2 regions of the Butyrivibrio sp. WCD2001 genome follow, and region 2 is predicted to be linked to the other one. Evidence: riboswitches for the same ligand, from Rfam matches in the RefSeq annotation. Region 2 holds a riboswitch; the other holds the start of a gene.
The links. A riboswitch is a leader RNA that binds a small molecule or an ion and turns the genes downstream of it on or off. The one in region 2 is predicted to bind cyclic di-GMP.

Region 1 (16,750 bases), on a different contig from region 2:
TATTCGCGCTTAAGCTCTGCCTTCAGTTCATCCAGCGACGGTTTATTCAATTGATCATTTGGAGTTTCTTCGACTTGGACTTTTTTGATTTCCGTATCCATATTACTCCTTGTTTAGTCCAGGCTAAAACGCACTTGAATAAATGCGATTCAGCGGGTAGCTTTTTCATTATAAGTGAGGTACAAATTTTTATGTTTACGAAATATGAAATGATTTATTCATAATTCGTACTTGACAGCGTTGATTACTCATGCTTCATCCGCAGCGGCGGGGTTTTCAGTGGTGGTTGAATTTTCAGTTTCCTCAATTTTTTTTGCTTTTTTTGATTGAGTTTTCTTAACCTCAGCTATTTCACCGCTTTCAGCCTCATCATCTGTCTTAGTTTTCTTGGAGGTGGCTTTCTTTTTTGTGATTGAGTTTTTTTCGGCTGTTGTTTTTTTAGTTGTTGCTTTTTTAGTTGTCGATTTTTTAGTCGTAGTTTTTTTCGCTGTCGTTTTCTTTACGGTTTTCTTTTCAGTTTTTTCATCGGCAGCTTCCGAAGTCTTATTCTCATCAACATCAGCTTCAACTAACTCTTCAGGGTCAGCGGCCTTTTCAGCTGCCTCTGCCTTCTTAAGAGTTCCTGAAAGTCTCTTAATCCTGAGCATCTCCTCGGATTCGCCCTTTTCCTCAGGTTTAAATCCGCGCTCAGCTTCTGCTATTCTCATAGCCTCTATCTTCTTTACAGTCTCTTCATACTGCTCTGCGGCCTTCTTGGCAGCCTCAAAGAAGCCGTTTATGGAAAGCACCGCCTCAGCAAGTGTGCCTGCATCTTCTATCTGTTGTAACTTCTTCTCTTCCTCAGCGTGAAGGGCATCTCTTTCTCTCTCAAGGCGTGCATGAAAGCCCTTGAACTCTCTTTCATGCCTGGCCCTTAGTCCCGTGATATCCTTTTGGAAAAGTGCCTCTGCCTTTGCCTTCTGTTCATTGAATTTTTCACGCATCTCAGCCTTCTCTTCGTTGAAGCTGTTAAGAAGCGCAGCTCTTTCAATGGCGGCCTGCTGCATATATGCTGCCTTCTCCTTTGCGTACTGGGCCTGAAGTTCTTCCTTTTGCTGCGTGAATTTGCTTCTCATCTCAGCCTTCTCTTCATCGAACTTGGCCAAAAGATCCGCTCTCTCGTCAGCCATCTGCTGAAGGAGCTGTTCTCTCTCCTTGTCGAACTGTTCCTGCATCTCCTTCTCGTGGGCTCTTATTGCCTCACTTTCTTCGGAAAATTCAACAAGCATCTGAAGAAGTTCTTTTCTGTTAAGTTTTCGTAATTCTTTCTGTGCCATGGCTCACCTCTATGAACACCAATCTTTGATCGCAACAATTATTAGATTATGACTTAAAGAATACATTACAAAAAACGCATACACATTATAGCCCAGTGCTATTATTTTCGTAATAGTCATTTTTGACTATAATTTATAAACTTTTTAACCAAAAGTATAATTGTACTACAATTTTCTATGTCCGTACTTCTTCAGCAGCATGATGGCCAGGCCTGCAAAGGCAAGCATAATAAGAGCCAGTCCGCCAAGATAATATCTCATCGTGCCACTTCCACCGGAATTAGGAAGTGTATAACCTCCGCGCTCATTTACTACTTTAAGCTTAATGAACGGGAAATTGTTTCCCGAAACATAGGCAAGGTTCCAGGTCGTCGTACCCTGACTTCCTCCGTTATTCCTATCCGTAAATCCACGCGCATACCTGTAATCGGAGAGTTTTGTCACATTATTGTAATTGTAATCATAGTAAGTACGCAGATTACTGTCGGGATAAGGATTTCCGTCTTTATCACACTCACGGATATAGTATACATACTGCTGCTCCGCATCATGCTTTCTTTCAACCGCAACCTCATAAGTCCAGTCATTATCTGCAGATAAAACAATCGCTGACTGTATTAGTTTTATACCATTTATACCGCTTGATGCATCACCCTGATATGCTCCGTCATCGCCGGAGTTTCGATAGGACTGATAAAGGTTTACGAAAACAGCACCAAAGCTCTTTGCACTTTCAGCAGAAACAGGCTGACCGTTTATTGTCCACTCCTTCTGAATTATGAGGTAAGGAGTATTGTGGAGAACAAACTGTGTTGAGCCATCTTTTGCTTTCTCAGTATATTTGTCGGTAAGCTTATATCCGTTTACTGTCGCTCCGTTCAAAGTAAGCTCTGTTTCCTGGCCTTCATACATACAGTACTCTCTTACAAAGTACTCTATCTTGTTGCCCTTTGAGTCATAAGCCGGCATATCCTCGAAAACTATCGGGTTGGATCTTCCTGTCCATACGCTCGGATATCCGCCTCTTCCGCCAAGTCTTTCCTTCTTTGAATCAGCGGTTGAATTATCGGATACGCTAATGGTCTTGGTTCCGACCAGTGTCTCTTTTCCATCCTCTTTCGAATAGAGCTTAACTATTACATCGAAAATGTTATCAGGTGTCCAGGAATCCGTAAGCGGAGGTCCCACAAGTGAATCCCATTCCTTCACAACATAAATATCCGCACTTGCACCGGTCTTATTTTTAAATGCCACATCATCATCTGTCACTTCATTTGTGCAATATGATGGCGCCAGAGAATTATTGGCAAATAATGCATCAGTATCCGAGGACTCATAAACTTTGTAATAGTGAATTTCAGCTGTGCCTATCGCTGTATAATTCACCTTTGCAATTATTGCACCCGGATCCATCGTGCAGGTAGTTTTATTGTTTTCGTCGCACTTACCCTCTCTGAAGAGGAAGTAGTAAGTTCCGCCAACCTTCATTTCCCATGCAGCTGGATCGATTTCATAATCAATTGCTTTTCCGTTATTTGCGACCCAGTTGTGATCCGGAAGATATCTTCCCTTACAATCGCCTGTCTCTTCATCATACATCCTTACCCAGAAGTAGTACTTCTCGGTTCCGGGATCCTTTGCATCAAGAAGCTTGTTCATATGCAGCTTAAGAGACATTCCGGTATTGGTAATGCTTACTTTCCTTAGTCTCTCGCATCCTGTGCTCGAATCCTTATAGTTTTCCGTGATAGTAGTTACCTTCTTACCCTCTGTCTCAGCATCTGATGAAAATCCCTCAGGAATCAAAGTCTCTTTTGCATAGTAAACTATCGGCTCTCCCTGGGAATCAAAGGCAGGAAGTGTCTTCCAGGTGTATGTCCATGCCGTGTCAGCACCTTCAACTGTAGGCGTAATATTATCAGTTACCACAACCGGCTCAATACCTGTTGCCTGATCCTGGATATTTGCTGAATTCATCCAGAGCTCTATCTTTACCAGACTCTTATCCGGAAGATTTTTCCCATCAAGTATCCAGTTCTTTGTAACCTCAAAGTCTATTACCTGAGTATTGGTTATTGTTACTTCGCCGCCGTTACCGTCAACAAGCCCAACTCTCTGCCATGAGCTTCCGCCATAGGTAGACTTCATATTCGGAACCGTAGTGCTGTAGCTTACCACATATCCATTTGAAGCTTTGCTTATTCTCACATCTCCGCCCGGAAGTACTGCACTTTGCCCGTCCGAATACTTAGTGACATTATTAGCATCAGTGTCACCATCGTCATAGAGAAGCAATCTGTGGTCACCGGCATTAAGTCTTGCAAGAATTGTATTGTAATCCAGCACGTTGCCGTAAGCATCTATCGCATTTACTTCTGCAACCCTGTAGATAATAGGACTACCCTTTGCAGTAGCTGTTGTCAGGTCTGTAATTGTTTCAGTCCAGTTATTCTCCCAGCTGAGCGTTACTAATCTGCTTTCTGAAGTAATATCCTTACCACCTGCACGTCCGCATACATACACATAAATGAACGGATATTTAAAGGAATCGTAGTTCCAAACTTTCTTAATCGTAAGACTTCCGCCCTTGGTGTTATTGAAAGCGATATCATCATCATAAACACGGTGTGCAGTATTGCAGTAATTAGGTGCCTGAGAAGGATTCTGAAGAACATCACTGTATCCGTAATATACCTTCTTTTCGCCTTTTTCATCCAGTATAATCTTACCTTCCGTGTCCTCCTCATACATCGGAACGCGGTAATAGTTTATTTCCTGCTTCGCCGTACGATAATCCTTAACCTTCACTAGGATGAAGGATCCGTCCTTAGTGTAGGGCGAATTGTCAGGAAGTTTATTTTCTGTAAATCTGAATACATAGGTCTGTCCGACAGTCATATCCTTAAGATGATCATTTAGAGATATATCCTCAACCTTAAAGCTTATGTTGCTGCCTGCGTTTTTAATATCAGATTCAACCGTATCCCATCTGGTTTTATTGTCAACAAGTCTCTCCAGCTTGAAGGAGAATGTTTCCGTCACATTTTCTTTTGAGCCGTTGATTTTTTTAATAACATTAAATTCGAGTGATCCGCCTACTTCGCCTTCGCCGTCGCTGATTGTAACGTTGCCTTTGAGCGTAAGGTATCTCTGAACAGTAATCTTATGAATCTCACCGCTTGCATGATTTACAGTACTTCCGATGATTGTTCCGACGTGGTTACCGGATTCGTGCTTGACGTATGCCGAAGGCGCAACAATCGTGCCGGAGGTTGTCTGAAGAGTAAGTGCTCCTGTATAGGGCACATATTCGCCGTTAACCTTCTGAACAGGATTTATAATTATCTGATTTGCGACTTCTTCCCAGTCCTGACCGCTCTTCGAGCCGTTCGCAATAAACTGGGTTATTGCATAACCCTTATCTACAAACCTTGTAAGATCAAGATTTATTACCAAGAGCTTGCCGCCAAAACTAAAGCCTCCGTTTTCGGCTGTAATCCAGTTCTGATCTTTTCCGAGGGCATTACCCACATCTTCCCTGAAGTTTCCTGTTGTCGCCTTAATATTCACAACTTCAACCGAATCATTGGTCTTTATATATGCCAGAGATTTTGATAATGAATATGCCTGCGAAAGAAGGCTTCCAACATTTACAGGATAAGGACTTGTTAAAGCCTCATCCTTAACGTCGTCTCCCGTTTTCCTGTAAACCTTGTTCTCATTCTTTACATAGAGATTGATTGTCTGTCCATCCACTTTCTGAATGACATACTGAGGAGAATTACCATTCATGTTCTCTACATAGTTATCGCTGAATTTTCCGATAAGGGAATTATCTCCTTTGCCGTTATCCGTAGAAACATACTTTGCTGAATCAGTTATAGGCTTACCCTGAGAATCAAGCTCAAACACGAAAAGATTAGTATACTGCTTAGCATCTACAGGAACGGTATAGGTTCCGCTTCCACCGTTACTGGTAACATCTATGCTGAAAGTATGAACCGGATTACCCTCAGCCTTGGAATTTGAGTAAATCGCAAAATTATATCTTCCGGCTCTTGATGCTTTTCTTGTAACCGTGAGGTCAAATCCGCTGATGTGAGTATAAACATTCGTAGAATTACCAAGTGCATTGCCTGCGGCGCCACCTTGAAGATTTACAACGGCAACGTTTCCTTCAGAGTGAGTAGCTAGCGCAAGATCATTTGCAACAACGCTGAAATAAATGTTATCGCCAAGTCCCTCTGCAATCTGGGAAGATGACATGCTATTATTTCCGGTCCAGGTATAGGTTCCGTTGATAGTTATAGCCCAGGCTGAGAAGGAATCTGTTTCAAACTCAACACTGTCCTTGTCTCCTTCAAGATTTGCATTGCTTTCAGGCATAACTTCGATGGAGATATCTCCTGAGGAAATGTTTGTAGCTTCCTCAGTTGAATCAACATTCTGCATTACTTCCTCGGATACGGGCATGTGGATTACAGTTACGTCCTCCTCATTTTCTGCGCCGAGATCCTCTGAAAGCTGATTCTCTATAAGCTGCATGGAAACAGAAGCTGTTCCCTCTGCAGGCTGATACTCAACGCCATCCAGCTTGAAGCAGATGTCATATATAAGAGTATTGGATTTGTCATAAATCTGAGCCTCTTCCTGTCCGCTGGCAGAGGCAATGCTTTCTGCATTCTCGTTCATAGCCTGCAGATATGCATCATAGTTGTATCCGCCGGAATTCTCATTAATTTCGGACACTACAAGTTCCACTCCCTCCGGAAGTGATCCGGGATTGGAGAGTTTAACTGTAACAGTTACCTTGTCATTGGTTACAGTGAAGGTATCCTGAGTATTAGCATTAAGATAAGTGAAGGAAATCTCGGAGTCCTCTGTAACCTCGATAGTCTCACCTTCAACAGTAACAACCTCATAGGTCTTATATGTGGTTGCACTGCCTTCCTCTATCGTTCTGGTTCCATCCTCAGCTTCCACGATTATCACAATATTCTTTCCTGTGGAAGATGTACCTGAAGCTTCGGAAGTTTCACTATCAGCAGCTGTTTCATTAGCTGCATCTTCCGCTGCCGTTGCAGAACTGTTTTCAGAAGAATCGCTCGTTTTCTTCTCCGTCAGCTCGACAGACTTGCCTTCTTCGATGGCCTTGTCGATCATTTCATCAGTGATGTCTTTTTCAACAATGTTTACCGAAGCTACTTTCTTATCCTGATAAGTAACCTCCTTAAAGAAATATCCATCTATCTTTTCAGTCTCTTCCGCCTTGGAGAGATCAAGATTTTCTGTAAGCTCAAGTTTCTGGTCTTCCTTGATATGCTCGCCTGCAGAATTTACATAAACTGCGGTAACAGCAACATCATCGATTATTACCTTTGATCTCTTGCCTTCGATCTCTGCCACCTCCTCTTCGGATTTAAGATAGGTGATTACAAGCTTAGCATCGGAAGTGACATCATAGGTATTTCCGCTTTCATCGGTAGCTTCGTAATACTTAAATCCGCTTTCTTCGCCTTCGGATTCAAGTCTTTTAACAGTAATTCCGGTTACAGGCACGTCATCAAGGGCTGCACCTACATAGGTGTAACCCTCTATTTCACGCACATCGCTGCTTCCTGCTGTAAGATCAAGTCCCTCTGAGAGGTTCATCTCTCTTTCATCAGCTACAGCATTTCCTTCCTCATCCTTAATAAGTTCGCCTGCTTCGTCAATATAAGAAACTGTGAGTCTGACATCTGCTGAAAGTTCTATACTATCAGGTGCTTCCTCTGCAAGCTCCTGTGTTGTTTCTTCGGTTGTCTCTTCAGCATTTTCGTCTTCTATAGTCTCTTCAGAGCCTTCCTCTATACTTTCATCATTTCCCTCTTCTCCTGAAGTCTCCTCATTTTCCACAATTTCCTCAGAGCTCTGTTCGGAATATTCCTCAGCTTCTCCGGCATCAGCAACATATTCTTCCTGATTTTCTGCGGACTCCTCGCCGCTGCCTTCTTCGGTATATTCCTCCTCAAAAGATTCCTCAGATGACTCCTCGAAGGATTCTTCTGCAATCTCTTCACCGGACTCCTCACCGGATTCTTCCTCAGAGCTCTCCTCTGCGGATTCCTCTTCACCGCCCTCAGGACTACCCAGAGCTTCGGGATTAAGGACCATACCAACTTCCTCAGCTCCCTCTTCGGTAACAGCTGAAGCCGCCTTATTCATGGCATATAAAGTAACGGTAGTAATCAGAAGACCGACAACCAGCATTACTGAAAGCCACCTTCTTAAAAAGTCGTGCCTTTTAGCATAGTTTTCTACTGTATTTTTTCGGAAATACCGCTTTGCCATAAATATCCCTCAAAAAAGAACGCCCTGTTTGAAGCTTCTCAAACAGGGCAAATCATCACTGCGAATTTAACCGCGCTCCTAAAATAAAAGCGCAGGCAGCTGGCTGTCTGAAAAGCCTCAGACCCTGTAGCTTTGCGTCACTACCTCACGATAGCTTTGCCCTGAATTCCATCCATATTAAACTACGGACTAAAAAGTCAACCTGTTTGGAAAACTTTTCAATCATAATTGAAACACATTTTCACGCGTTTCGCTTATTTTATGATATTATATTTGATTTAAAAAATCAACACTAAATGTCATTTTTTAAATGTTTTTTTCATATTTTTCCATTTTTATGATCACTTCTCTATCTTGTACTTTACCCTTACAAGCCAGTATTTACAAGGATTTACATACTTTTTTCCCAAAGAATTTATGCTTGTTTATAAAGTTTATTCTAGGTTAATCATTCTTTCAAAATGTACGAAATTTGAAAGTTTTTGGGCATAAAAAAACCGCTCCCAAATCATTGGGAACGGTTCGTAATAGTTATGCTATCTTCTGCTTAGCGATCTCTGTAAGAGTCTTGAATCCTTCAGGATCATTTACAGCCATCTCAGCAAGCATCTTGCGGTTGATCTCAACCTCTGCAAGCTTGAGGCCGTGCATAAGGTTTGAATAAGACATTCCGTTAAGACGAGCTGCAGCGTTGATACGTGTGATCCAAAGAGATCTCATATCTCTCTTCTTCTGCTTACGACCAGCGAATGCTGATGTAAGTGCTCTCATAACTGACTGCTTAGCAACTCTGTACTGTTTTGATCTAGCGCCTCTATAGCCCTTAGCGAGCTTTAAAACTCTCTTATGCTTCTTCTTGGCATTCATGCCACCTTTAATTCTTGCCATTTCGTTTTCCTCCTAAATTAATTTCGAATAACCGGTACTGCTCTTATACGATAATACTTAAGATTAAACGTAAGGCAGAATCTTCTTCATTGTCTTTACATTGGTAGCGTCAACTACTGCTGCCTGTCTGAGATTTCTCTTTCTCTTTGTAGACTTCTTTGTAAGAATGTGACGCTTGTACGCCTTGTTACGGATCAGCTTACCTGTGCCTGTTACCTTGAAACGCTTGGCAGCAGATCTGTTTGTTTTCATCTTGTGCTGCATAACTAAATCCTCCTATGCTTGTAAATTATTTCATTATCCGTCCGAAAGGACAGTGTAATCATCCAATAATCAAGCTGAATAATTACTTATATATGTAACTTGCCTTATGAGCAAGAGACATTACTTCTTCTCGGTAAGGAACATGGTCATAGAACGTCCCTCAACCTTAGGCTGCTTATCAATCACAGCGATATCAGCAAGAGCCTCAGCAAAATCTGTAAGAATATGCACACTTGCTCCCATGTGAGCCATCTCACGTCCTCTGAATCTCAAAGTAACTTTAACTCTGTTACCCTTCTCGAGGAACTTCTTAGCAGCGTTAACCTTTGTATTAAGGTCGTTAGTGTCGATATTGGGTGAAAGTCTTATCTCCTTAATCTCGACATTTTTCTGCTTCTTACGTGCTTCCTTCTCTTTGCGAAGCTGCTCATACTTGAATTTACCGTAATCAACAATACGGCAAACCGGCGGCTTAGCATTGGGTGCTATCTTAACCAGATCAACTCCGGCCTCATCAGCAAGCTTTCTGGCATCCTGAATTGACATAACGCCAAGCTGCTCATTGTCTACCCCAATAACACGAACTTCTTTGTCTCTGATCTGTTCATTGATGAATAAATCGTTATTGCTAATAGCTTTGTACCTCCAAAACTTGTATAAAAAAAGTGGACTCACAAAGGAAGTCCACTTAACAATCAATCAGAATACCCGCGTAATCCAATATCTGCGGTATCTAAGATGTATTAACACCTGCAAGCTTTGCGCCACAGGGTGAGAGTGGAAACCTCTGCTTTGTTTTACATACTCGGATAATATAACACTCTTATCGTTATACTGTCAATACTATTTTTAAAAAAATAGCAAACATCTAAAGATTACATCTCAATCTTACAGGTAACCCCAAGCTTTGAAAGCTCTCTGTCTACCTGTTCGTAGTTCTCAAACAATATTGACTTCATTCCGAAATCACTTGCAGCATCTACATTTCGCTGAAGATCATCTATAAATACACACTTACCCGGAATAAGGTCGTATCGTTCGCATATAAGTTCAAAGATTTTTCTGTCGGGCTTTATTATCTGTTCCTTATAACTAAGAATTCCGCCATCAACCTCATCAAGGAATTCCTTCATAAAGGGATTGGCATCCTCAGCCTGCTTTGAATAATTGGAAAGAACAAAAACCTTAAAGCCTGCTTTCTTAAGCGCTCGTATCCAGGGAATAGTCCGCTCTCTCTTCTTCAAAAGACCACTAAGGTCAGAGAAAACATCATACAACTCCGCTTCCATGGAAGGATTGTTTTTTACAAACCCCTGTATTACTTCCATAGTATCGAGAACGCCTCTGTCGAACTCATCCCATGCAGGCGATTTAATGCTGGCTTCTGCGATTTTGTTTACTGTATCCTCAACGTAACCCTTATCCTTGATGAACTGTTCCCAGCAAAAATCAGCGAGAACTCCGCCGATATCAAAAATCACGGTATCGACTTTTCCATTGGATATCCTGTCGTGTTTCCCTGGTACCGAGGAAGTCTCGGACTCATCTGTAGATTCCTCAATATTCAGGTCTTCTGCCTTTATCTCATCCTCAGATTCGTCTTTCTCATTTCTCCCGTAAGGATCAGGAGATGCCACTGTCCTCTTCCCTGTTACGGCTGAAAAAGCCCATACAAAGAGCCATACTACTATCGGTATTGCAACAGTAGACACAGCAGCTGTCATAAATGCACCCGGCGTATCAAAGGTCCCTCGAACAGCCTTTGTGAAAAAGATACCGTTTACTCCGAGAAGAACCAAAACACCTATTATTGCCAATATGCGTCTGATAAGCGGGGTTTTATCATTATTGCCTCGTTTAGCCATGTATAATCCTCAATTATTTAATCGGGCTCTCGCGATAGATGATATCTTCTCTGGCCGGTCCGTTAGATACCATAGTGATCGGATATCCTATTTCCTTCTCGATGAACTCGATGTACTTACGGCAGTTCTCCGGAAGATCTTCATACTTCTTTATGCCACGGATATCGCTCTTCCATCCGGGAAGTGTCTCGTATACGGGCTTAGCCTTCTCAAGTAGATGTGTTACAGGGAAGTCCTTGGTAACCTCACCATCAATCTCATAACCAACACATACAGGTATCTCATCGAGATAGCCAAGTACGTCAAGAACAGTGAAAGCAACGTCGGTTGCACCCTGAAGTCTGCAGCCGTACTTACTTGCAACGCAGTCATACCATCCCATACGACGAGGACGTCCTGTAGTTGCACCGTACTCACCGCCGTCACCACCGCGTCTTCTGAGTTCATCAGCTTCTTCGCCAAAAATCTCTGATGTGAAAGCACCTGCTCCTACAGCAGAAGAATAAGCCTTGTTAACTACTACAATCTGCTTAATCTCATAAGGTGCGATACCTGCTCCGATTGCTCCGTATGCAGCCAATGTTGAAGAAGAAGTAACCATAGGATAGATTCCGTGGTCAGGATCCTTCATAGTTCCAAGCTGGCCCTCAAGAAGAACTGTCTTATTTTCCTTAATTGCTTTCTCAAGGAACAACGCAGTGTCTGCAACATAGGGCTTAACCATGTCTCTCCACTCATGAAGAGTATCAAGAAGCTCTGCAGGACTGATCTCCGGCTTGTGATAAAGCTCCTTAAGAAGGATGTTCTTTGTAACAAGAACTCTCTCTACCTTCTCCTTTAAAAGCTCCTCATCAAAAAGTTCATTAACCTGGAAACCGATCTTTGCATATTTATCTGAATAGAAAGGTGCGATACCTGACTTTGTTGATCCAAAAGACTTACCGCCAAGTCTCTCCTCTTCATACTGATCGAAAAGAATGTGATAAGGCATAACTATCTGACAACGATCTGAAATAAGAAGATTCGGAGTAGGCACATTTTTCTCAATTACTGAATTAAGCTCTCCGATGAGTACCGGAATATTAAGTGCCACACCGTTGCCGATGATATTTGTTATATTTTGGTGGAATACACCTGAAGGAAGAGTATGCAGTGCAAACTTACCATACTTATTAACAATGGTATGTCCTGCGTTCGCGCCTCCCTGAAAACGTACAACCACATCAGCCTGATCGGCCATCATATCTGTGATCTTACCTTTTCCTTCGTCTCCCCAGTTTGCTCCAACTACTGCTTTAACCATTTTATTTCTCCATTCTGTGTTACACGGTTTAGTTTACTAAAATAACCACATGATAATATACTACAGAATCCTCCATAAGTAAATTATTTTGCAAAATGGATTTCATATTATGAATAAAAAAAATCAGCAGATACAAAACCGCCTGTTTCGATCTGCTGACTTGAATTTACATTTAATTATGTATAAAAAGGTTCATTCCGCCTTATCAAGAATATAGTTCCACAGTCCTTTATTGGGCTTTGGTGAATAATGCACCCCGTCTTTCGAATCAATAGATACCTTATTTGCGATGTAGTCGTTCATTGATACGGTCTTTACCTTTTTCTTTTTTCCTGCCCAGTCCATCAGCTGGATATTAAACCTGTTTATAACTCCGGTGTTGAAAAGCGGCTGTCCGCCCTCATCAAGAAATGCGTCCCTTGTCATTCCAACAGAACAAACCACCAGCTTTTTCCCTTTCGAAACAAGCCTGTTGTATTTAACTATATAAGGCTTAAAATGACCGAAATCATTTGCTCCCATCCAGGTTATTATCATGTCGTAGTCGCTAAGATCCGAATGATCAAGTACTTCTCCAAGGAATCTCACATTTGCGCCATTCAAAGCACAGACAACTATATCGTTATGAACCTCGCCAAACACCGATTCAGCCGTTGCCGAGAACAGGTCAACGCTTCTGGAATCACCTACATAAAGTGTCCGCACAGTACTATTTGCTACAGTGACATATATATTGCACTTATAAGTTTTTTTCTTTTTTGTTTTGTAAACAACCTTAACGTTTGCCGTGCCGTACTTATTAGCTGTGATTATTCCGGCATTATTTACTGATGCAACCGACTTCTTATTGGAACTAAACTTCAAATATTTATTGTTTATCTTTTTTCCCTTAGATTTAACAACAATCTTTATCTCTTCACCGATTGCCAACTTATCATAATATCTTGGCTTTTCTGCGGGTAATTCAACCGTAAGCTTTTTTTGCCTGCCCTTAGGCGCCTGCTTTAATACGGTTTCAGATTGTCCCTCCTGCTTTCCGGATTCTGCCTGTTTCTGAGAGTTTTCCTGCTTCCCGGTAGTCTTATTCTGCTGGCTTTCCTGCTTTTTGGCATTTTCTCCTTCAGATTTCTTTTCTACCTCTTCTAAACTAATTTCCTCGCCATCATCGTCGTCTTCTTCAACATCATCTTCTTCACCTTGCTCTATTTCCTCAACTTCGCATTCCTCTTCCTCTTCTTCAGCAGCATATACTTTCACCGGTTTTGCACACGGAATCATCTGTAAAAAAATAAGCATGGCACACAGAAGCACCAATGCTGTTTTTAGCTGCTTAAACATAAATTTTCTCATTGTTACCCCCGTTCCTCCCCCGTAAAAACTGCGCCTTTTCACGCTTTTGTGGGAAATCATATTTGTTATCCATATTGTACTGATAACATATAAATATTATTGATAGAAAAATTATCAATATATAAACCCGGGGTGAATTCTTTTAGAGTACACTATTATTTTTTTGTTACGATTAATAAAGAGAAATAAAAATTGTTATAAAATAGGTATATAAAAAAAGAAAACCGGGCCAAAACGCCCGGTTTTCCTAAAGAAACACCTTCATGTAATATTTATGAAATTTTACTTTATTATTTCATAATCATAAGATGCAAAATCAGCCTTAAGCGAGATCTTGTTTCCGTTATTCTCCCATGTAAAGGTAAGAACCGAACCATCCTGTTTAAGATCAAGATTTGCATCAAAACCGAATGCCGGATCGGTATTACGAAGTCTCAAAAGTTCAAGCTGCTTCTGCACAACCGGTTTACTAAGCTTTTCCAGCATCTCCTCATTTGAAAGATTTGTGCGGTTAATCTCCTTGTGTCCGCCCGCGCCAGCTCGTTCTACTGCAGCGTAGTCGTTCTCTCCCGCAAAAAGATCGAGATACCATACCTGAGGCTTGCCCGGCATGAACATCTGAACCGCTCTCGCAAAGAGCATCTTCTTATCATCAGCACCAAGAGCGCTGTAATAAGTTGAATTTACCTGATAGTACATATTCTTCTGTCCGTGAAGATTCTTAACAAGTCCGCCTCTTCCGACAATAGTCTCTATCAGCTTCTCGATTTCCTCATCGGGAATAAGACCCTTCAGATCAAGAACCGGTATGCCATCGTGGCATCCAAGCATATTTACCACGCGGATTTTCTTATCCACAAGTTCCTTAGCCCAGCGTGCAAGTGCTTCACCGTTTTTCTGCTCCATCGCATAGATAAGAAGTCCCGGGAGGAAGAAATCATAGGTCATATAGCCCTTGCCTGCAACCTTCTCATAGATGCCGGCGCCATAGCTGTCGTGAATCTCAGGAAGGAGTCTCAAGCTGTTCTTATCTGCAATAGTCCTTACCTTCTCAAGAACATCCCAGGTATCAGGCTCGTTAAGGAAATTCTTCTTACCAGGCTCCTTAGGAGCATAAGCAAAAGCATCAAGTCTAACGATGGCAGCTCCATATCCTGAAAGCGCCTTAAGTGTATTCTCATAATGCTCCCAGACAAGATCTGATTTGATATTCAAATCCATCTGTCCGAGATATTTTCTTCCGTTTGCAAGGAATTCAAGAATTGCCTCGCGATATTTTGCATATTTACCGAAATCTATTTCCTCCGGCTTTTTCCCCTCATCAAGACCCTCGCAGACACACTTCGCAATATTCTCTGCAGTCATATACTGAATTCTCTCGGATCCCTGTCCGTTAAATTCCTCTACTGCATTAATAATGTCCTGAGCATCCGGTCTTCTGTACTGAACCTCCTGATAGAAGGTGTTCCAGTAAGGTATCTCCTTTCCGTCAGGCATTCTTACCATAAGGATCGGAAGTCCAGGCTTTCTGAAAAACATGTCCTTTATATACTTCTCATCAGGCTGGATATAACCGTCCTCGGTCATCTCTCCGCAGCCATCCCAGAATTTGTTCCAATTTATGAAAAAGTCTGCATATTTTGATTTCTCACCGTTTTTCAGAAGATCCTGGAACTGCGGTGAAAGAACTGATGCATGATTTAAGATGAAATCAAGCTTAAGGTCAATTCCAAGGGCGCGGAGTCTATCCAAATCAGCCTTTGAGCCAAGCTCCTCATTAATACCATAATCAATTACGGAAAAGCCCCTGTCCAGATCGGTATTGTAAATGCTCGGAAGGATATAGAATGAACTGAAGGTATCCTTAAGTTCATCCTTCTCAAGGAAGGTTACAATATCGCCGAGTGTACCGCCGCAGCTGTCGGGGTAAGCATTCAGCATAGGTCCGTTATCTACAAATTTACTCATTGTGTTTCCTTTCTTTTTTGCCTTCCCCACTGGAGAAGGTGCCCGAAGGGCGGATGAGTTTTTCAGATACCCATCAATTTCTTATAATCATCGTAGCTTATGATCTCACCCTGCTTGCTGACAATTATCTTAGCCTTGTGAGCCTGTGCCATAAGCTTGTTCTGCTCAAGTTCAAGAACCATCATTGTAAACGGACTGTCTACTTTGCCGTCACGTGCACGGCTTCTTCTGTGCTCAAGAGTCTCCTGAGGTGTGCTGTTAAGAAGAATCGGGATATCAACCTCTTTCATGCAGTCAGTATTGCCGTGAGTCCACTCTATGATAAGAACCTGCTTCTTTGACATATCAACTTCGTCGTACCAGAGTGTGCATTCATCTCTGCCCATTCTCTTTAGCCAGAGCTTGTCCGCACCATCTTTAAATGCGGCAAGAATACTGTCTACTTCAGCAAAATCTGTTTCTGCGGGAGTTCCGAGGTATTCGGAAAGGCCCTTTTTACCTGCTTCAAGATATGATGAAAACCAGGGATTCTCCTTTGCATGTTCTGCATTGGCATCATCGCCCTGTTCCTGCCACTCCTGAACCTTCTTTAAGTTCTCTGCGTTCATCGCACCGCCGTCTACCATTCCGCGGATAGCGCACTGTCTGAATGTGTGAAGTCTCTCCGCATCATTATACATAGGAATGCGATGAGGATAGTTGTCTCCTGACATTGTGTAGCTTCCGATACCGGACTCTTCAAGCATATAAGAAAGAAGTGAAGCAATCTCCGACTTTCCTACACCTGATCCCCCGCATACGGTAATAACCGCTCTTCCGTAAGGATTAGCTGCTGTTACCTTTGTAAGCTCCTCCAAAAGTCTGGGGAATATTGTCTTTGCCTTGGCGATGTGACTTTCGCCGATCTCTATCTTATCTCCGGGCATGTCTCCATGCGGTATATCCGAAGGAATCTGTATATCCTTTCCTCCGAGTGTGGAGGTCATGTCTGCGGTTATTGCATTCATAGGACTAATTTTGCCGTAAACAGTGTTCATTTCTACTTCCTTTCAAAAATAATTTTGGGGTGTTTTTAACTTTAACGCAAAAGTTTCTATATTTATGTGCATTTTGAGATTTTTGACAGCGCATTTTCGCTGTGTTATTTTTACACTATAATCATTTTTGAACTTTTGTAAAGTTAATTTTTTTAGTTAATGGATTTTTTATGATTACAATTAAGGAAATCGCTAAGCAACTAAATATGAGTACGACCACTGTTTCCAACGTTATACACGGAAAAACAGGTGAAGTATCTCCGGCTACAATTAAAATTGTAGAAGATTATTTGAAAAAAGTTGACTACGTGCCTAACATCAACGCACGCAATCTTGCTCAGAACGAGTCAAAGATTATAGGCGTAGCGCTCAAGGCAAGAGCCGACAAGTATGAGAATCTTCTAATGGATCCTTTTGTATCCGAACTTA
Region 2 (16,750 bases):
CAGAGATAATGAATGAAATTCTTGAAGGCTTTACTGAGAAGGCAGACTCTCTTGATAACACAATGCACAGCATGGCAGACTCAATTCTTACAATCACCGATTCCGTTGAAGAGTCCACACAGGCCATCAGCCTTTCAGCTTCCAACTCTACGGAGATTGTGGGAGAAATTCAAGAAATCGGAGAGGCCATGGATAATAACAATCAGGTTACGAACAAACTTAGCGACAGTACAAAGAAGTTTATAAACGTATAATACTATTAGACAGCAAGTCAACAGAAAACGCCATCGAAACTGATGAAAAGTCAAAGGATTAGTAAAAAGGCAAAAACTATTTTTTATAAAGTAGCACTAGCATGGGACTTAAGAAATCATGTTAGGGCTATTTTATACTAATTTAAGAAAAGAAGAGTGCATAATATAGTACGATATTATTAGTAAGATTCGTAGAGTTTTTGCAGAGGGGGCACTCAGAATGAGATATATCAATGCGAAGAAAAGATTTATGGTATCTGATGAGGATTGCATCAGTAGAAGTATCCAGTTCGCTGAAGAATCACTAAAAAGTATAGGCTTAAATAAAAAGCTCGTAATAAAGGCTATTCTGGTTGCAGAGGAGACGATTGCCCAGCTTATTAAAAAGATGCCTCCCAACGGTACATTTACTGTCTGTGTAAGGAAAATTCTTGGTGAGACGGAAGTGGTAATAAGGGCCAGAGGACCTGAATATAATCCGGATACAACAACCGCAGACGGGGTTGATAATTTAGAGAGGCTTGAGGATGAGGATGCGCAGGATGCAATAAGAGCGATCTTGCTGAAGGCACATGGCGAGGACTTCAAGGTAAGCTATAAAAACGGTGTCAACAAGATCAGAATTCTTGCAAGCGGTGCTGAATCTTCAATGCTTATTAACACAATGATCGGCCTTGTGCTTGGCCTTATTTTCGGAGTTCTTTTGCAGATGGTGATTCCGCCGCAGATTGCGGGAGGTATTTCAAAATATGCACTGGATCCCATAAAAACAGTCTTCATGAACTGCCTTAAGATGATAATCGCACCGGTTGTCTTTTTCTCAATCGTATCCTGTGTATCGCAGTTCAAAGACCTGTCCCAGCTTGGAAGAATTGGCGGCAAAGTAATGGGAGTGTATATGCTGACGACGGTTCTGGCTGTTTTGCTGTCTTTGAGTATTTCAATGATGATTCATCCCGGGAACTTTGGATTTGCGCTATCCCTTTCGGAAGCGGCAGTAGACGTATCCGTTGATACGAATGTTGATACGTCGATTCTTCATACGATAATTGGAATATTCCCATCGAACTTTGTACAACCATTCGTGGATTCAGATACCCTTAAGATAATATTCCTGGCATTTATATGCGGAATAGCAGTTGGAATGATCGGTGAATATTCGGCATTCCTAAAGAACTTTTTCGATGCCTGCAATTCACTTTTCCTTACAATAACAACGCTTGTCACAAAGATAATTCCTGTCGCTGTATTCTGCTCGGTAGCGCTCATGGTTAAGGACATGGGAGGTGCGTCGATTTTATCGGTGCTGGGGTTTGCCGGAACAGTTCTGTTTTCGATGTTTTGCATGATGCTTGTGTATGGTGTCCTGATTGCTATTATCGGAAGACTGAATCCCATACACTTCTATAAAAAGAATCGGGAAGGTATGCTTACAAGTTTTACGCTTGCATCAAGCAATGCGGCCATGCCGACAAACATGAGAACCTGTACAGATAAGCTTGGAATATCTCCCAGGGTCTGCAGCTTCTCAATACCGCTAGGAGCAACCGTTAATATGGACGGAACCTGTATATTCCTAACAGCGGCGGGATTGTTCCTTGCCAGAGCTTACGGGATCAGTATTCCTCCGTCAGCTTACCTGTCTCTTATCATAACCATTATTTTGCTTTCGCTTGGATGCCCCGGAGTTCCCGGAGCTGCAATCGTATGCGTAGGCATAGTTCTTGTACAGATCGGTGTTCCGATTGAGTCGGTAGGACTTATAATCGGTATTCATCCCATTATCGACATGTTCGAAACGATGTCCAACACAACAGGAGACGTGGCTGCCGCCTTGATTGTGGCCAAAACCGAAGGCCTCCTCGATGTAGACCTCTATAAATCATGAAAAACAGTTCCCCGGGTGATGAATACATATACCCGGGGAACGTTATTAATGGGATAGTATTAGTTTTTGAATTTATCCAAATCCAATAGGTTCTCGGTTTTGGCAACTATGAGGGCGGCGGCAACATCGCCTGTAGTATTCGACATGGTATCGATCATGTCTATTATAGGGTGAATTCCCATCACAATTCCGATAGCTTCCAGAGGAACGCCAATCTGCCCCAAGACAATGCCGAGACACACAAGTCCGGATCCCGGCACACCCGGGCAACCGAGTGACAGTAGGATAATAGTGATAGCAAGTGAAAAGTACGATGAAGCAGGAATGCTGATTCCATAAGCTCTGGCAAGAAACAATCCTGCGGTTACCAGAAAAATACAAGCACCATCCATATTTACCGTGGCACCAAGCGGAATGGAAAAACTGCAAACTTTCGGAGAAATCCCGAGCTTATCGGTACAGATTCGCATATTGGTAGGCATTGCTGCATTACTTGATGAAAGAGTAAAGCTTGTAAGCATGCCTTCTCTGTTCTTTTTATAAAACGTAAACGGATTCAGCCTTCCCATAATGGTAATCAGAATGCCATAGATTATGAGCATGCAGAATATCGCAAACAGCTGAGTAAAGAAAAATCCCAGAACCGAAATAAGTGACTTTCCGCCAAGATTTTTAACCATAATTGATGCAGAACAGAATACAGCGATAGGAATACATTTTGAAATTATTGTCGTTATGGTAAGGAAAAGTGAATTGCAGGCCTCGAAGAATTTTCCCAGAAACGATGAGTATTCACCGATCATCCCAACAGCTATTCCGGTCAGGGCAGCAAGAAAAATGATCTGCAGGGTATTGGAATCTACAAACGGCTGCAGAAAATTCGAAGGGAAAATGCCTACAATTGTGTGAAGAAGAGATGTATCGACAGTTGTATTTACTGATACATTTTGTGATACATCAGTAAGGGTAAGAGCAAATCCCAATTCTCCCGGTTTTATCAGCATAGAAATGCCCATGGCCATCAAAATAGCAAGCACTGTTGTAAACAGATACATGCTCATAACCTTGCCGCCGATTCTTCCGAGCTGGGATAAATCCTTAAACTGCGATATGCAGGATACGATCGAGAAAAAGACCACCGGTGCGATAATCATTTTAAGACAGTTCATGAAGACTGTTTTTACAGGATCCAGAGCATATTGTAAAATACCATCTGCAACCTGCGACGGAATTACTGTTTGCAACAGAACTCCAAAAATAAGTCCAAGCCCAAGACAGATCATAGTATTAATAAGCATTGAAGATTCTGCGCCGCAGGCGAGAATTCTGATCTTGTTGGTTCCGTTTTTATAACTTACTTTATAATCCTCACCATGGGCTTTTAGGAGTAAGGAACGTATTATGTCCTGAGCATCCTCATCTTCAAGCTTTCCGAGATTATCAATTCCATCTGCGACTGAAGTATCAGGATGATATTCGCTTCCTTTTGCAGTTATAACAACTTCCGCCTCGCCGAGCATTTTTCTCACACATACTGAAAAATGCCCATTTGGCGGTATCCTCTCTATGAGCTGAGCAATCGTTTCTTCTGCAATAAGAATAGTCTTTATCAAATGCTTTTTATTTAAATCAACACTCTTTAGGGTATCCTCAATAAAACCAATACTCTCTCTTATACAATCCTCATCAGACACCAAAAACACTTTTTTAGAATTAATAAATTTCAAAACAAACTCCTCCTTATATCATAGAAGTAAGGTCCCCCGGAGTGTATATGTTCAACACCCGATCGATTATGCACGAAGTGCAACGAAATCGGTGATGAATATATACACTCCGGGGGACCGTATTATATCAAAGTGAGAATTTTGCAACGAAGTCCTGGAGTTCCTGGGCGTTCTCGGCGAGCTTGTCGGAGGCTTCCGCAACCTCGTGGGTGGAAGCTGTCTGCTGCTGTGATGCAGCGGATACATTCTGAGTCTCGTCGGCAACGTTGGCGCTCATTTCCTCGATCTTCTGAATATTGTTGGCAATAGTCTCGGTACCGCCTGAAAGCTGGTCAACAATCTCACTCATGCGGGCACTCTGCTCGGATACAGAGTGAACACGGCTTACAATCTCGTTGAAGGTATCACCGGCCTCGTTAACGACTTCAGAACCTTCAATAACACTCTGGGCACCTTCTCGCATGGATTCTACAGCTTCTTCGGAGCTTGTCATTATATCACCGATAAGAGCAGTGATCTTGCTGGCTGCTTCGTTTGACTGATCTGCGAGCTTGCTGATTTCACTGGCAACTACAGAGAAGCCTTTACCCATTTCGCCGGCTCTTGCCGCCTCAATACTTGCATTGAGTGACAGGAGATTGGTCTGGCTAGCGATTTCTGCAATTGTATCAACGAAGGCGTCGATATTCTTTAGCTTATCGCCAAGACCTTCAACCATAGTAGCAGTATTTTCCACGGATCCTTTTATCGTATCCATCATGGCTGTTGCGCGGTTCATGTCGGCAGCACCCTTTGTAGCAGCTTCGTTTGTAGCATTTATCATGTCATTGGAGGTAACAATTGCATCCTGGAATTCCTGCATGTTATTGACAAATTGCTGAGTCTCATTGCTTGCTCCGGATACAGCAGTAATCTGGCCGCTGCAGGAGTTAGCTACAACTGTGCAGGAGTTTGCAACCATTTCACTGGCCTGTGCTGACTGTGAAGCGCTTGCGGAAAGCTCCTCAGATGCAGATGCAACGTATGCTGTAGTATCTGAAATCTTTGCCATGAGTTCACGGATATTGGTATGCATGAGATCGAGGGCTTCAGAAATAAGACCAATCTCATTATTATGTGTTTTTAACGGACGAACCTTTTGTATGTCACTGTTATCGCTAAAGTCGCTGTTTGCCATTCGCTCCATCTCTTTTGCAACGAGAACAATGGGAGTACTTATCTTTTTGCCGATATAAAATGCAAGAATTATGCCGAGAATGATCATGACAATCAGCACGATAACTGACTTGATGATGGAGTTCCGCAGAGAAGCCTCTGCTTCAGCTTTATATTCTGCTTCGAGAGCATCGATGTGATCAATCCATACACCGGTTCCTACAACCCAGTTATAGGGCTCGTAGAGCATAGTGTAACCCATCTTCGGGAGCGGCTCTGTCTCATCGGGCTTAGGAAAACTGAAATAGGAAAAACCACCGCCTGCCTTAGCATTTGCGATGAAATCCTTGATCATATATACGCCGTTGGGGTCGCAGGAATCTATACGACTTTTTCCCTCGGTATTCTCACGTCCCAGAAGCACGACATTGACACCTTCTGTGGTATCAATCCAGAAGTATCCGTCGCCGTCCATGTAGCGGAGTTCGCGGACATATTCAGCGGCGATTCGCATGGCATCGTCCTCTGTAATGGCACCGGCCTCTGCAGCTTTATGAACCTGTTCAATCAGGCTGACAACGTTCTGAACCTGATTTCGAAGCTCTGACTGCTGGTCCTCCAACAGCCTTTGTCTATATGCGGCGGTCTGCTTTTTTGTCGTAGCGATTGTGCTATTAATTGTAAAAAGCTCAATGATAATACCGGTCAGAATAACAGCACCGGCTATGACTGCAATTAAGACATACATTAAAGATCCATTACGTTTTCGCATTGTGATACCTCCATAAGAAAAATCGAACACAATTAAATCATAACAAAAACGTGATAGGGATAAAATTAAGTAGGTATAAAATTAGATTAAAACCTTATAAAATCGTAGGGATTATATATGAGATTGGAAGAAATGAAAGATGGTCTGGCCTCAAAAAACCCATCCGAAAACGGATGGGTTAGTTGATTAATCATTTGTACACTTGCTGATTCTATATATTAAGAATAAGGCACATTGTAGTCTTGATTAAATGTTGCCGCTAATTAAAGCTTGTTTACGTTAACGGCCTGGGGTCCTTTTTCACCCTGGATTACGTCGTAATCAACTGCAGCGCCTTCGTCGAGAGACTTGAAGCCCTCCATGTTGAGTCCGGAATAATGTACGAATACATCATTGCCTGCCTCATCAGAAATGAAGCCGTAACCCTTCTGGTTGTTGAACCACTTAACTGTACCCTTGTTCATAGCTTACCTCCACTAAAAAATAAAAAATAGTTCTTATCGTCAAACGAGTACATCAATTGACGATATGTTGTATTAAAACAACATAATTAGGATATCATACGGGGCATTAAAAGTAAAGAAATTATTAAAATATTCGCGAAAAAAATCACAATTTACAATACTTATGATAGCATCACTTTACTTTAATTGTTTAGTGTGTTAAAATATGCAAGCAGTGAAGTGAATTGACGAAATAAAGTAAATTATGTTTCAACATATTTATTTGCTTTTTTGGATATAGTTGCTTCATTTTTTTATGCATTAGAGGGCAATGATATTTTTTATCACACGGAGGATAATAATGAATAAGAAAATTCGTACAGAGGCTGTTGATCACTTATTTGAGGCCATTCTGTCACTTGATGATAAGGAAGAGTGCTATAGCTTTTTTGAGGATCTTTGCACGGTGAATGAGCTTATGTCTCTTTCCCAGAGATTTGAAGTTGCAGCCATGCTCAGAAAGCATAAGACCTATCTCGAGATAGCAGAGAAGACCGGAGCTTCAACCGCCACTATCAGCAGAGTTAACCGATCATTGAACTATGGCGACGACGGCTACGCTTTGGTATTCTCTAAAATGAAAGAACAGTAAGTGGTAAATCTTCTCTTCGTGGGAGATAAGATAAAGATTAAAGCCTTCTCCCTTAGGGAGAAGGTGGCAGCAACGCTGCCGGATGAGGGAGAATAAAAAGCCCGCCGGAATATATATGATATTTCAAGCGATTATAGCTTTGCTAACGAGCGAGAAATTTCATATATATTTCGGCGGGCGTATTATATTAAGTAGTAGCAGCTCTTTCTTTGGCTGTTTCAGCAGAGGTCTTTTCTGCGGTCATCTTGCATTGGCCCTGGAAAATTGCATTTTCATCGATTACGAGAGTTTTTGCGGCCAGGTCTCCGACAAGCTTTCCTGTGTCACTGATTTCAACTTTACCCTGAGAGCAGTTTACGTTGCCCTGAATTTCACCTGCAAGGAAAAGATTTGTGGCGGTAACTGCGCCTACGATTTTTCCTTCCTGACCAAGAATGAGTGATCCGCCTACGGAAACATTGCCGTTGATGGTGCCATCAACCCTTGTGCTCTCCTTAGCGGTGAACGGACCATCCAAAGTAGCGCCGGATGCGATAAACGTTGTTATCGGCTCCGCAGCAACATCAATTGAACCGTCTGATTTTGAACTGTTAAAAAGTGCCATTGTATTCCTCCTATTTTAGCGGCTTTATTAACCGTTAATCTCAACCATCTCTTCGGGATTGACAAAAACCCCGTCCTGCTTGATCTGATATCCAAGCTTTGTATTATTTTCTCCGACAACGAAAAGGGTAGCACCCTTGGCAACACTGTCACCTTCGTGAACGAGGCTCTCGCCGGCATTTCTGTAAATGGTTATATAGCCGTTGCCGTGGTCAATCGTCACGCTGTTTCCGTATTTTACATCTGCAGTAACGCTGGTTACTGTGCCGGAAGCTGAAGCAATTATAGTAGAGTTGGCCTCGGTGGTAAGAATGAGGATGGGATCAAGTCCTGTGGTATCAACAGGAGTCTTCTCTGCATCTTCGCCCTCCGCACCTTCTTCGTCAGCGTTTTCTTCGCCGCCGTCCGCCTGAAGTTCAATCTCGCTAGAATTAGGATCGTCGTAGGAATTCTCCATCGATGCTGTTCCTGAGATAGGAAGAAGAGAGGGGATGTACTGCTGCTGTTCCTCGGCTGCGGTCTGAGCCTCCGCCTCAACCTTCTGATTGAGCGCCTGACTGAGCTGAGATACTTCATTCTCAAGCTCGGAGTTTTTCTGAATGAGTTCCTTGTTTGCTGTATCGAGTTCCTCTATCTGAGCACTCTGCTGGACTGTATATTTTTTCAGAGATGAGAGTGTGATAGCTGAGTGGATGACATAACATATGAGGAATAAAAAGATCGCAAATATGGAAAATGCCAGAACCTGAGCTGCTACATGTCCCACATGGAAGCTTCCGCTGCTCCCGTCGGAATCCCCCGAAATAATCATAAATGTGTAGTGGCGTTTATGCCTGTGTTTTTTTGGTTTATTAATATCTGCCATAAAAACCCCCATTAAAATTCAACTTATAATAGCATATATTATTAAAAAATCCAAGATATAGTTGTTTGAAAAATGCGGACCGCTAAATCTGCCATTTTCATCTGAGAAACCCCGAAATATCCCAAACGTTTACATAACAATGAAAAGATACTATAATATGAAAGATTAACATCTTGTTTATGTTGATTTCGAAATACTATTATTTGGAAGTGAGGTTACACATTATGGCATTATTAAAAGAGTGGCGCGATATGGCTTATTCAGAGAAAGCTGATAAGGCCCAGCTGCAGAAACTTTGGACAGATTATTTTCAGAAGGAAAAAGAGATCTATGCAGAGCTTCTTAAGAATCCCGACGAAGTTGTAAAGGGAACAGTTAAGGAGCTTGCTGAGAAATATAGCATCGATATCATGACAATGACAGGTTTCCTTGATGGAATCAACGATTCACTTAAGGAGCAGAACGACATCGAAGCAATGGAAGAGGACACAGAGGTTCAGCTTGGCTTCGATAAGGAACTTCTCTACAAGAACATGGTAGCAGCAGGTGCTGACTGGCTTTATGGCCTTGAGGAGTGGAATGATATCTTCTCAGAGGAGAAGCAGAAGGAGCTCTACAAGGAGCAGAAGGCTTCACAGACCGTACGCAAGGAGAACAAGGTTTATCCCAATGATCCCTGCCCGTGCGGAAGTGGCAAGAAGTACAAGAAGTGCCACGGTAAGGGTAAGTTCTAAGAGAGGGTAAACTCTGATATAAAAGGACCCCTCATCCGTCTGCTAACGCAGACACCTTCCCCCCAAGGGGAAGGCAGGAGATAAGCCTTCTCCCACTGGGAGAAGGTGGCGCGAAGCGCCGGATGAGGGGCTTTTAATAAAAAATAACTGTACCCGGTAGGTACGGAAGGAGAGAACAATGACAAAAGAAGAATTCAAAGAAGTGTACCGCCATTCATTGGCACACATCCTGGCAAAAGCCGTAATCGAGCTTTACGGTGAGGAGACACAGTACGCAATTGGTCCGCAGGTGGCAGACGGTTGCTATTATGACTTTGTTTTGCCTAAGGCTGTTACTGAGGATGATTTCAAGACCATCGAGGATAAGATGCGCGAGATCATCAAGAGAAGAGAGGACTGGACAAGAAAAGAGGTGTCCAAGGCTGAGGCTCTCGAGATTTTCAAAGGTCAGAAATTCAAGACCGAGCTTATCGAGGACCTTCCCGAAGGTGAGACAATCACTACATATAATACAGGTGATGATTTCATCGATCTTTGCCGCGGACCTCACGTTGAGAACTCTCAGGAGTTGATGAATGTTTCCTATAAATTGAAGGCTGTATCAGGTGCTTACTGGAGAGGTGATGAGAAGAGAGATTCCATGACTAGAATCTACCTCTACGCTTTCCCTTCAAAGGATGAGCTTAAGGCTCACCTCAAGATGATCCAGGAAGCTTTGGAGCGCGATCACAAGAAGATCGGCGCTCAGCTTGACCTTTTCATGTTTGATGAGACAGCTCCCGGAATGCCTTACTGGCTTCCCAGAGGCTGGAGGATGTACCAGAAGCTCCTCAAATTCTCAAGAGATATTCAGGAGAGACATGGCTACACAGAAATCGCAGCTCCTCTTATCGATAATAAGAAGCTGTGGCTCATCAGTGGTCACTGGGCTCACTACATCAACAACATGTTCATAGTGCCCGGAATCGCAGGTCACGTTCAGGCTGATACAAATATTCCGGATGTAGCAGAGAGTATGGATGAGGATGCACCTAAGGCTCCCGTAAAGATTGAGAGAGGCTCGGTTATCTACAACAGAGAAGCGCTTGATACAATGGGCGCTAAGCCTATGAACTGTCCTAACGCTATGATGACTTACAAGAGAACAGTTCATTCTTATAAAGAACTTCCTATTCGTTACAGCGAGTATGATGTACTTCACAGAAAAGAGAAGTCAGGACAGATGAACGGTCTTTTCCGTGTTCAGGAGTTCAGACAGGATGATGACCATACATTCGTAATGGAGTCACAGATCCAGGATGAGATTGCAGATATCATCTCAATTGCAGACGAGATCTACAAGACATTCGGTGTAACTTACAGAGCTGAGTTTTCAACACGTCCCGAGGACTTCATGGGCGATATCGAGGTTTGGAACAGAGCTGAGGCTGCTATTAAGAGCATTCTTGATAAGAAATATGGCGAGGATGGCTATGAGATAAATGAAGGCGACGGTGCTTTCTACGGTCCCAAGATCGACCTTCAGATTAAGGATGCGCTCGGAAGAGAGTGGCAGTGCGGAACAGTACAGCTTGACTATCAGCTGCCTCACAACTTTGGCCTTACATATCAGGCTCAGGACGGAAGTCTTGAGATGCCTGTTGTTATTCACAGAGCGATCTACGGATCACTTGAGAGATTCATAGGTATCATTATCGAGAACTTCAAGGGTGCTTTCCCGTTCTGGCTCAGCCCTTATCAGGTAGGTATCGTTCCTATCCGCGTTGAGCACAATGAGTATGCTAAAAAGGTTGCAGATCTTCTTTACGAGAACGGCATCGATGTTGAGGCTGATTACTCCGACAACAACATGAAGGAGAAGATCAAGAAGTTCAAGAACTACAAGGATCCTTACATCATTGTACTCGGTGACAAGGAGGCAGCTGAGAACACTGTTTCAATCAACGTTCGCGGCTCCAATAAGCAGATTCAGAACGTACCTCTCGATAAGTTCGTTGAGATGTGCAAGAAGATGAACGCTGAGCACACACTTGAGCTTATTGATAGTGTAGAGTAAAAAAACTAATCAGAAATAAACGCCTTCCCCCACTGGGGAAGGTGGCGCGAAGCGCCGGATGAGGGGATTAATGACACTCCTTAACGATTCAAAAAAAACGTGGGACAAAGCCGAAATAATCTGCGGAAGTCTTCTATACCTGATTTCTTCAGCAATGATTATCTTTTCATCATATCTTTGCTTTAGTCCCGACATATGGTACGACGAGCTCTTTAGCATGCAGCTTGCCACTAAGCCTGTTTCTGAGATGGTTAAATTAACAGCGGCGGATGTTCACCCGCCGCTGTATTATATTATCGTCCATTTCGTGATTAAGGCGCTCACACCCTTTGGCAATTCCTTCATGTCATCCGGACTTGTAAATAGCGGAGCTGCCCTGGGGAGCATGCAGATCATGTATGCAAAACTGGCGAGTGTAATTCCGCTGTTCATTCTCTTTCTGTATGCGCTCACCATCATCAGAAAGCGCTACGGAATTCTCGTGGGAGGACTTTTTTCCTGCGCTGTGATTGCAATGCCGCAGATGGCTGATTATGCGGTTGAAGTGCGTATGTACAGCTGGGTTATGCTTTTTGTGACAGCACTTTGCATACACGTCGGGCCGTTTATTGAGACTGAAAAGGATAAGCAGATAAAGGGACTGAAGTGGGGGAAGATTTTTCCTTTATTTATATATGGGCTGTTAGCCTGCTATACTCAGTACTATGCTGCTGTCGCAGTGGCTGCGGTATATCTGTTCCTGATCATTTGGTCGGTTCGGAAAAATGTATATCAACTTGGAATCCTGCTTATCAGTGCCAACATGACTGCGGTTTGCTATGTGCCCTGGATAAGCGTGGTGCTTTCGCAGGCGAGATCAGTCTCATCCAATTACTGGATTCAGCCGCTGTCTCTAAGGAGCTTTGGCGGAATTATCAAGTTCCTGATGAAGCCCGGATTCTTTAATGATAAACTTGCAACTGTTCTTGCGGTTATGATGTTTGTGCTGGTGGCAGCAGTGGTATTTTGCAATATCAGGGACTCCTATATGTGGCTCTGCTTCATGCCGATAATCGGAATTATTGCCTTTGGCTTTGCTGTGTCATTTTTACTTAGACCTGTTTTTATATACAGGTACATGATTCCGGCTATGGGAGCTATGTGGCTTTCAGTACTGATTGCTGCTAAGCGGCTCTTTAATGGAGAACGTGGAAAACTCCTATTTGCAGGACTTCTTCTGTATACATTGATGACTATTTTCTGTATCAGAGACTTTTGGGCTTTCCGTGGAAATGAGCTCTATAAACGTGTTAATATGGTACAGACGGAGCAGTTCTGGAAGGATATATATGAAGGCAACGGTTCTGAAGACACCGATGAAGACTCGCTTTCGGAGAAGCCGATACTAATCTGTAATTTTGAACAGGTAGCGGCTCTTTCAATGTACTATGCGAATGGATACTGTGACATAGTGGGAGATGCGGGAAAAGAGCTTCCGGTACAGGTTTATCTATACGGAGCGATAACGGATAGCATTCTTGAGAGTACTTTACCGGGGATACAGGTTATAAGTGAATACCCGGAAGTTCAGGAGCTTGTGGACAGTGGAAGGAGAGTGCTTTTCATTGGAAGCTTTAATTCCCGAGAGGACATTCTGAAGGACTGGAAGGAATCACCTGCCGGAATCGAAAATAAGAACATTGGCAGCTATTTGAATGAGCGATATTGGTTTGATGTGTTTGAACTATCGCGAAAATGAGAAGACAGACAAGAGGATAGCTGATTACAGAAAGATTATTTCTATAGATATATAGGAGAGACATTTGAGAAAAAGATTTTTATCAATTATCTTCATACTTACGGTATTCACGCTTGGGAACAGCAGGATTAGCACGCTGGCTTCGGCAGGTGCGGGCGCGGTTCTGGATGACATGATTAAGGATGCGGATTCTGAGAATTCTTCCGGATCAGGTGATGAATCCAAGGTCGGAGGTATGTCAAAGCTTCCGGAAGCACTTGCCTGTACGTTTTTCGTGCCTATGGGATTTAAGGCCTCAGATGAACCCGGAGTATTTGTAAATGAGCACTATCCGCTGGAATCCGCAAACATTACTTACGAGGTTTCGGTTCTTCCGGAAAAGAAGATTCTTACCAATGCTCAGAGGGCAGCAGGGGAATCCGAGGATGCTACCAACATCGAGTATAGGTATGATGAACTCACCGCAGAGATGTATGAGACTATTCAAAAGGAAAACTACGAAAGTCTCTACGGAGAAAACATCGGCTTCACTCTGGAATCCTTTGAAAATATGGAGTATGACGGCTTCCCGGGATATATGATAAGGACATCTTTTACCCCGGAGAACACGCAGACAATCCACCAGGCTACCGCAATAGTTCTATCCAAAAACAAGGTCTTCACAATCGTCTTCTCAAGGGCAGAGGATGATGACTTTGAGGACAAATGCACACAGACACTGGATACAATACATGTTCTTGCTAAGAAGTAACCGCTCGTTTGAGCGGTTTTTCTATTATATACGATGGGGATAGTTTTTCTTTTGAGGGCCGATTTTGGGAAACGTGAGAAGTCGCTTTTGTTAACTTTAACCTTTATAAAAATAGATATCAACGATAAAAAGAATATTCTATGTCAGGTGTGCGGAAACTAAATTTGCTGATACAAAGAGAAATATCAGGAAAATAGAAGAGTTTAAGGGAATTATTAAATTTTGAATATAAAGCAATTCGTTTATAAATATTTTAGAATTAGTCTGATTGACGGAAACTAAATCGGAGAATAGACTACAGTTACTGTTTTTTGTTCTGCGACAAAACATATTTCGGCAAACTATGGGTGACCATAGGACGCAAAGCTATAGGGACTTTCATTAAGAAGTCAGCCAGTTGCACTTTCTGAGAACCTTAGCTTTGCGAAGCGAAGGTTTTTTAGAAAGGGGATTTGTTCATTATGAATCGAATCAAATCAATTCTCGCTATTGCTTTGACAATGTTAATTGTCTTTTCCGGCGTTTCGCCGACTTCTATGTCAGTAATGGCAAAGAAGGCATCTTCGGGGGAAAAATCAATTACCCTCAATTATTCCCAGTACACCCTTAAGAAGGGCAAAAAAGTAAAGCTTAAGGCAACAACATCTTCTAAAAAGAAGTCAGTTGTATTTAAGAGTAAAAACCCAAAGGTAGCAACCGTTGACAGCAAGGGCAACGTAAAGGCTGTTAAAAAGGGAAAAACAGTTATTACAGCTACAATAAAGGGCACAAAGAAAAGTGCAAAATGTACTATTTATGTAGGTTCACCCGTAAGCACTGTATCCATTGGGGACCAGCAGATAGAACTTAATGCGGGACAGAATTATCAGGTAACAGCAAAAGTAGAACCCTTGGATGCTTCTATTAAAACAGTAAGCTTTAAGAGTTCAGATGAGTCTGTTGCATCAGTTTCAGAATCAGGACTTATTGTTGCCAAAGCAGAAGGAACTGCAACAATAACAGCAACAGCTAATGACGGAAGTAAGAAAAGCGCATCTTTACTTGTTAAGGTAAACGGTGCAACACAAAACGGCAAAGATTCCAAGGATTCAAAGGATTCCAAGGATGCAAATAATACAAATAATACAAATGGCACAAATGGCTCAGGTGAGTCCGGTAACTCAGGTGGATCATCAGAGTCAACCATAGGTTCCGCATCAAAGAATTCAGGCCTTGTAACCCTGACTGCTTCAAGTAATAGTGTTGTAGCAGGAACCACAGACAATACGGTATATTTATATGCCACAGTCGCTGTAAATGTAGATAAAGTTGAACTCTATGACTCCAATGGCAACTTTGTAAAAGCGATGGAGGATGACGGAGTTTATAAAGATAGCGGCGATGATATGAAGGGAGACCAGATTTACTCTGCTTACAAAAGGTTTGTATCAGGTAATAACGGTCGTTACAGCTATTATGTAAAGGCATATGTGGGATCAGAGGAGATAACCTCTGACACAGTTGATATTGATGTTGTTTCCGTAATGTCCGCTGAAAATAGAGAAGAGATGACAGCAGCGGATAATGCCATCGAAGAGGTAACGGAAACTCTTAATCCAAATGCCACCATCGAAGTAAAAAAGACAGCAGTTCAGAATGTCTTAAATGAACAGAAAAACTCCGGAAATATTAAATCTGTCGGAACATTTGACAGTGAATCAAATGTTATAACCTTTGAATATACTGATGGCACCACAGGTGCAGTATCTCTTGAAGAGAATACAATTAAGAGTAATGGTACCGGAAAAGTTCGTAATCCCAAGGGAAGCGGACTCTGGGATACAATGATTAAGTCGGAATCTCTTGCACCGATTGTGCGTAACAGCTCAAATACTGCAGGATCAATCGGAAAAGCTATCATATACTTCGGTTTTAGCGGAAGTAATGAAGTAGGCTGGAGAAAGGCATATTATAACGACGAAGTCATTCCGGAACTGAATGGAATGGGACTGACAACAACTATGAAGGAAGCTACCTTAAAAGACTTCAAAGCTATGTCAGCCTATGATGTTATTGTTTTCAGTATGCATGGATCCTCTTATGGAAATGATCTTTTCATGTGTACCTATGAAGAGGTTACTGATGCTAAGGATAACGCATATTATGCAGATCTGATAAAGGGCAGAGTAGTAAGAACTATACTTATGGATGGTAAAACTTACTACTGGGCTAAGCCATCATTCTTCACTGCAAACCTTGGTGTTAGTGCACTGAACGGAAAAGTGCTTTTCTCTGAGACCTGTGATTTTATGGGCGAGGGAACGGCTGTAAATAATCAATTTTCATCAGCGTTCTTAGGACGCGGAGCAAGTACGGTTGTGGGCTTCCATAATTCAGTTCTTGCAATCTACAGCAGAAATCTTATGAAGGCATTTGTTACAGGACTTGCTTCCGGTAAGACAACAGGCGACGCATTCGCAAGTGCAACGGCAACATACGGGGTAAATGACGGACACGGAGCATACCCTATACTTTCAGGATCAACCAATACTGTGCTGTTCACAGATGATTTCAAAAACGGAAGCTTCGAATTAACACCTACTTTGACAGAATGGTATCATCTGGGTGATGCAAGAACCATAACAGGACTTGCGGAATTATCACCCACTCATGGTAAAAAGATGGCAATCATCACAACCGGTATCGGATCCTCCTCTTCTTCTTACGATACTCAGAAGGAGGAAGGCACAGAGGGCAGCGTACTTTCACAGACCTTTGTGGTTCCTTCGGATGCAAACTCGCTCAGCTTTACATATGACGTGGTATCCGAAGAGCCTCTGGAATATGTTAATACTGAGTTTGATGACAAATTTATAGCCCGTCTCCTGGATACTAACGGAAATCTGATTGTAGAGCTTGCACGTGAAGAAGTTAATACTTCCACATGGTACGAAATCTTTAATATAGATTTTGACGAAGGTGATGATACTGTTTATCATACGAAGTGGAAGGATGTTTCCTACGATCTGTCTTCGCTCAGAAATCAGAGAGTAACACTTGAATTCGTGACATTTGATGAAGGCGATTCAGTATTTGATACAGTAGGTATAATTGATAATGTGGTCGTAAAATG

Region 1: it holds a riboswitch for cyclic di-GMP, as region 2 does, so the genes downstream of both, G630_RS0110065 (Cna B-type domain-containing protein) here and G630_RS23640 (Ig-like domain-containing protein) in region 2, are expected to answer to the same signal.

Annotation. Positions count from the first base shown of each region.
Region 1 is NZ_AUJZ01000009.1:50,375-67,124, reverse strand. Features, by position in the region: gene lepB (signal peptidase I) at 1-101, opposite strand, end outside; gene G630_RS23540 (hypothetical protein) at 249-1,316, opposite strand; gene G630_RS0110065 (Cna B-type domain-containing protein) at 1,482-7,646, opposite strand; cyclic di-GMP riboswitch class I at 7,738-7,817, opposite strand; gene rplT (50S ribosomal protein L20) at 8,178-8,534, opposite strand; gene rpmI (50S ribosomal protein L35) at 8,598-8,798, opposite strand; gene infC (translation initiation factor IF-3) at 8,919-9,431, opposite strand; gene G630_RS23535 (HAD family hydrolase) at 9,674-10,663, opposite strand; gene G630_RS0110040 (adenylosuccinate synthase) at 10,677-11,966, opposite strand; gene G630_RS0110035 (SGNH/GDSL hydrolase family protein) at 12,159-13,316, opposite strand; gene G630_RS0110030 (alpha-amylase family glycosyl hydrolase) at 13,599-15,284, opposite strand; gene G630_RS0110025 (hypothetical protein) at 15,347-16,321, opposite strand; gene G630_RS0110020 (LacI family DNA-binding transcriptional regulator) at 16,492-16,750, shown strand, end outside.
Region 2 is NZ_AUJZ01000012.1:89,493-106,242, forward strand. Features, by position in the region: gene G630_RS0111645 (methyl-accepting chemotaxis protein) at 1-254, shown strand, start outside; gene G630_RS0111650 (dicarboxylate/amino acid:cation symporter) at 475-2,142, shown strand; gene G630_RS0111655 (dicarboxylate/amino acid:cation symporter) at 2,202-3,869, opposite strand; gene G630_RS0111660 (methyl-accepting chemotaxis protein) at 3,997-5,796, opposite strand; gene G630_RS0111665 (cold-shock protein) at 6,060-6,260, opposite strand; gene G630_RS0111670 (YerC/YecD family TrpR-related protein) at 6,601-6,891, shown strand; gene G630_RS21675 (bactofilin family protein) at 7,079-7,495, opposite strand; gene G630_RS0111685 (peptidoglycan DD-metalloendopeptidase family protein) at 7,523-8,359, opposite strand; gene G630_RS0111690 (SEC-C metal-binding domain-containing protein) at 8,584-9,093, shown strand; gene G630_RS0111695 (threonine--tRNA ligase) at 9,272-11,149, shown strand; gene G630_RS0111700 (hypothetical protein) at 11,220-12,887, shown strand; gene G630_RS0111705 (hypothetical protein) at 12,952-13,638, shown strand; cyclic di-GMP riboswitch class I at 13,964-14,043, shown strand; gene G630_RS23640 (Ig-like domain-containing protein) at 14,100-16,750, shown strand, end outside; gene G630_RS0111715 (hypothetical protein) at 16,748-16,750, shown strand, end outside.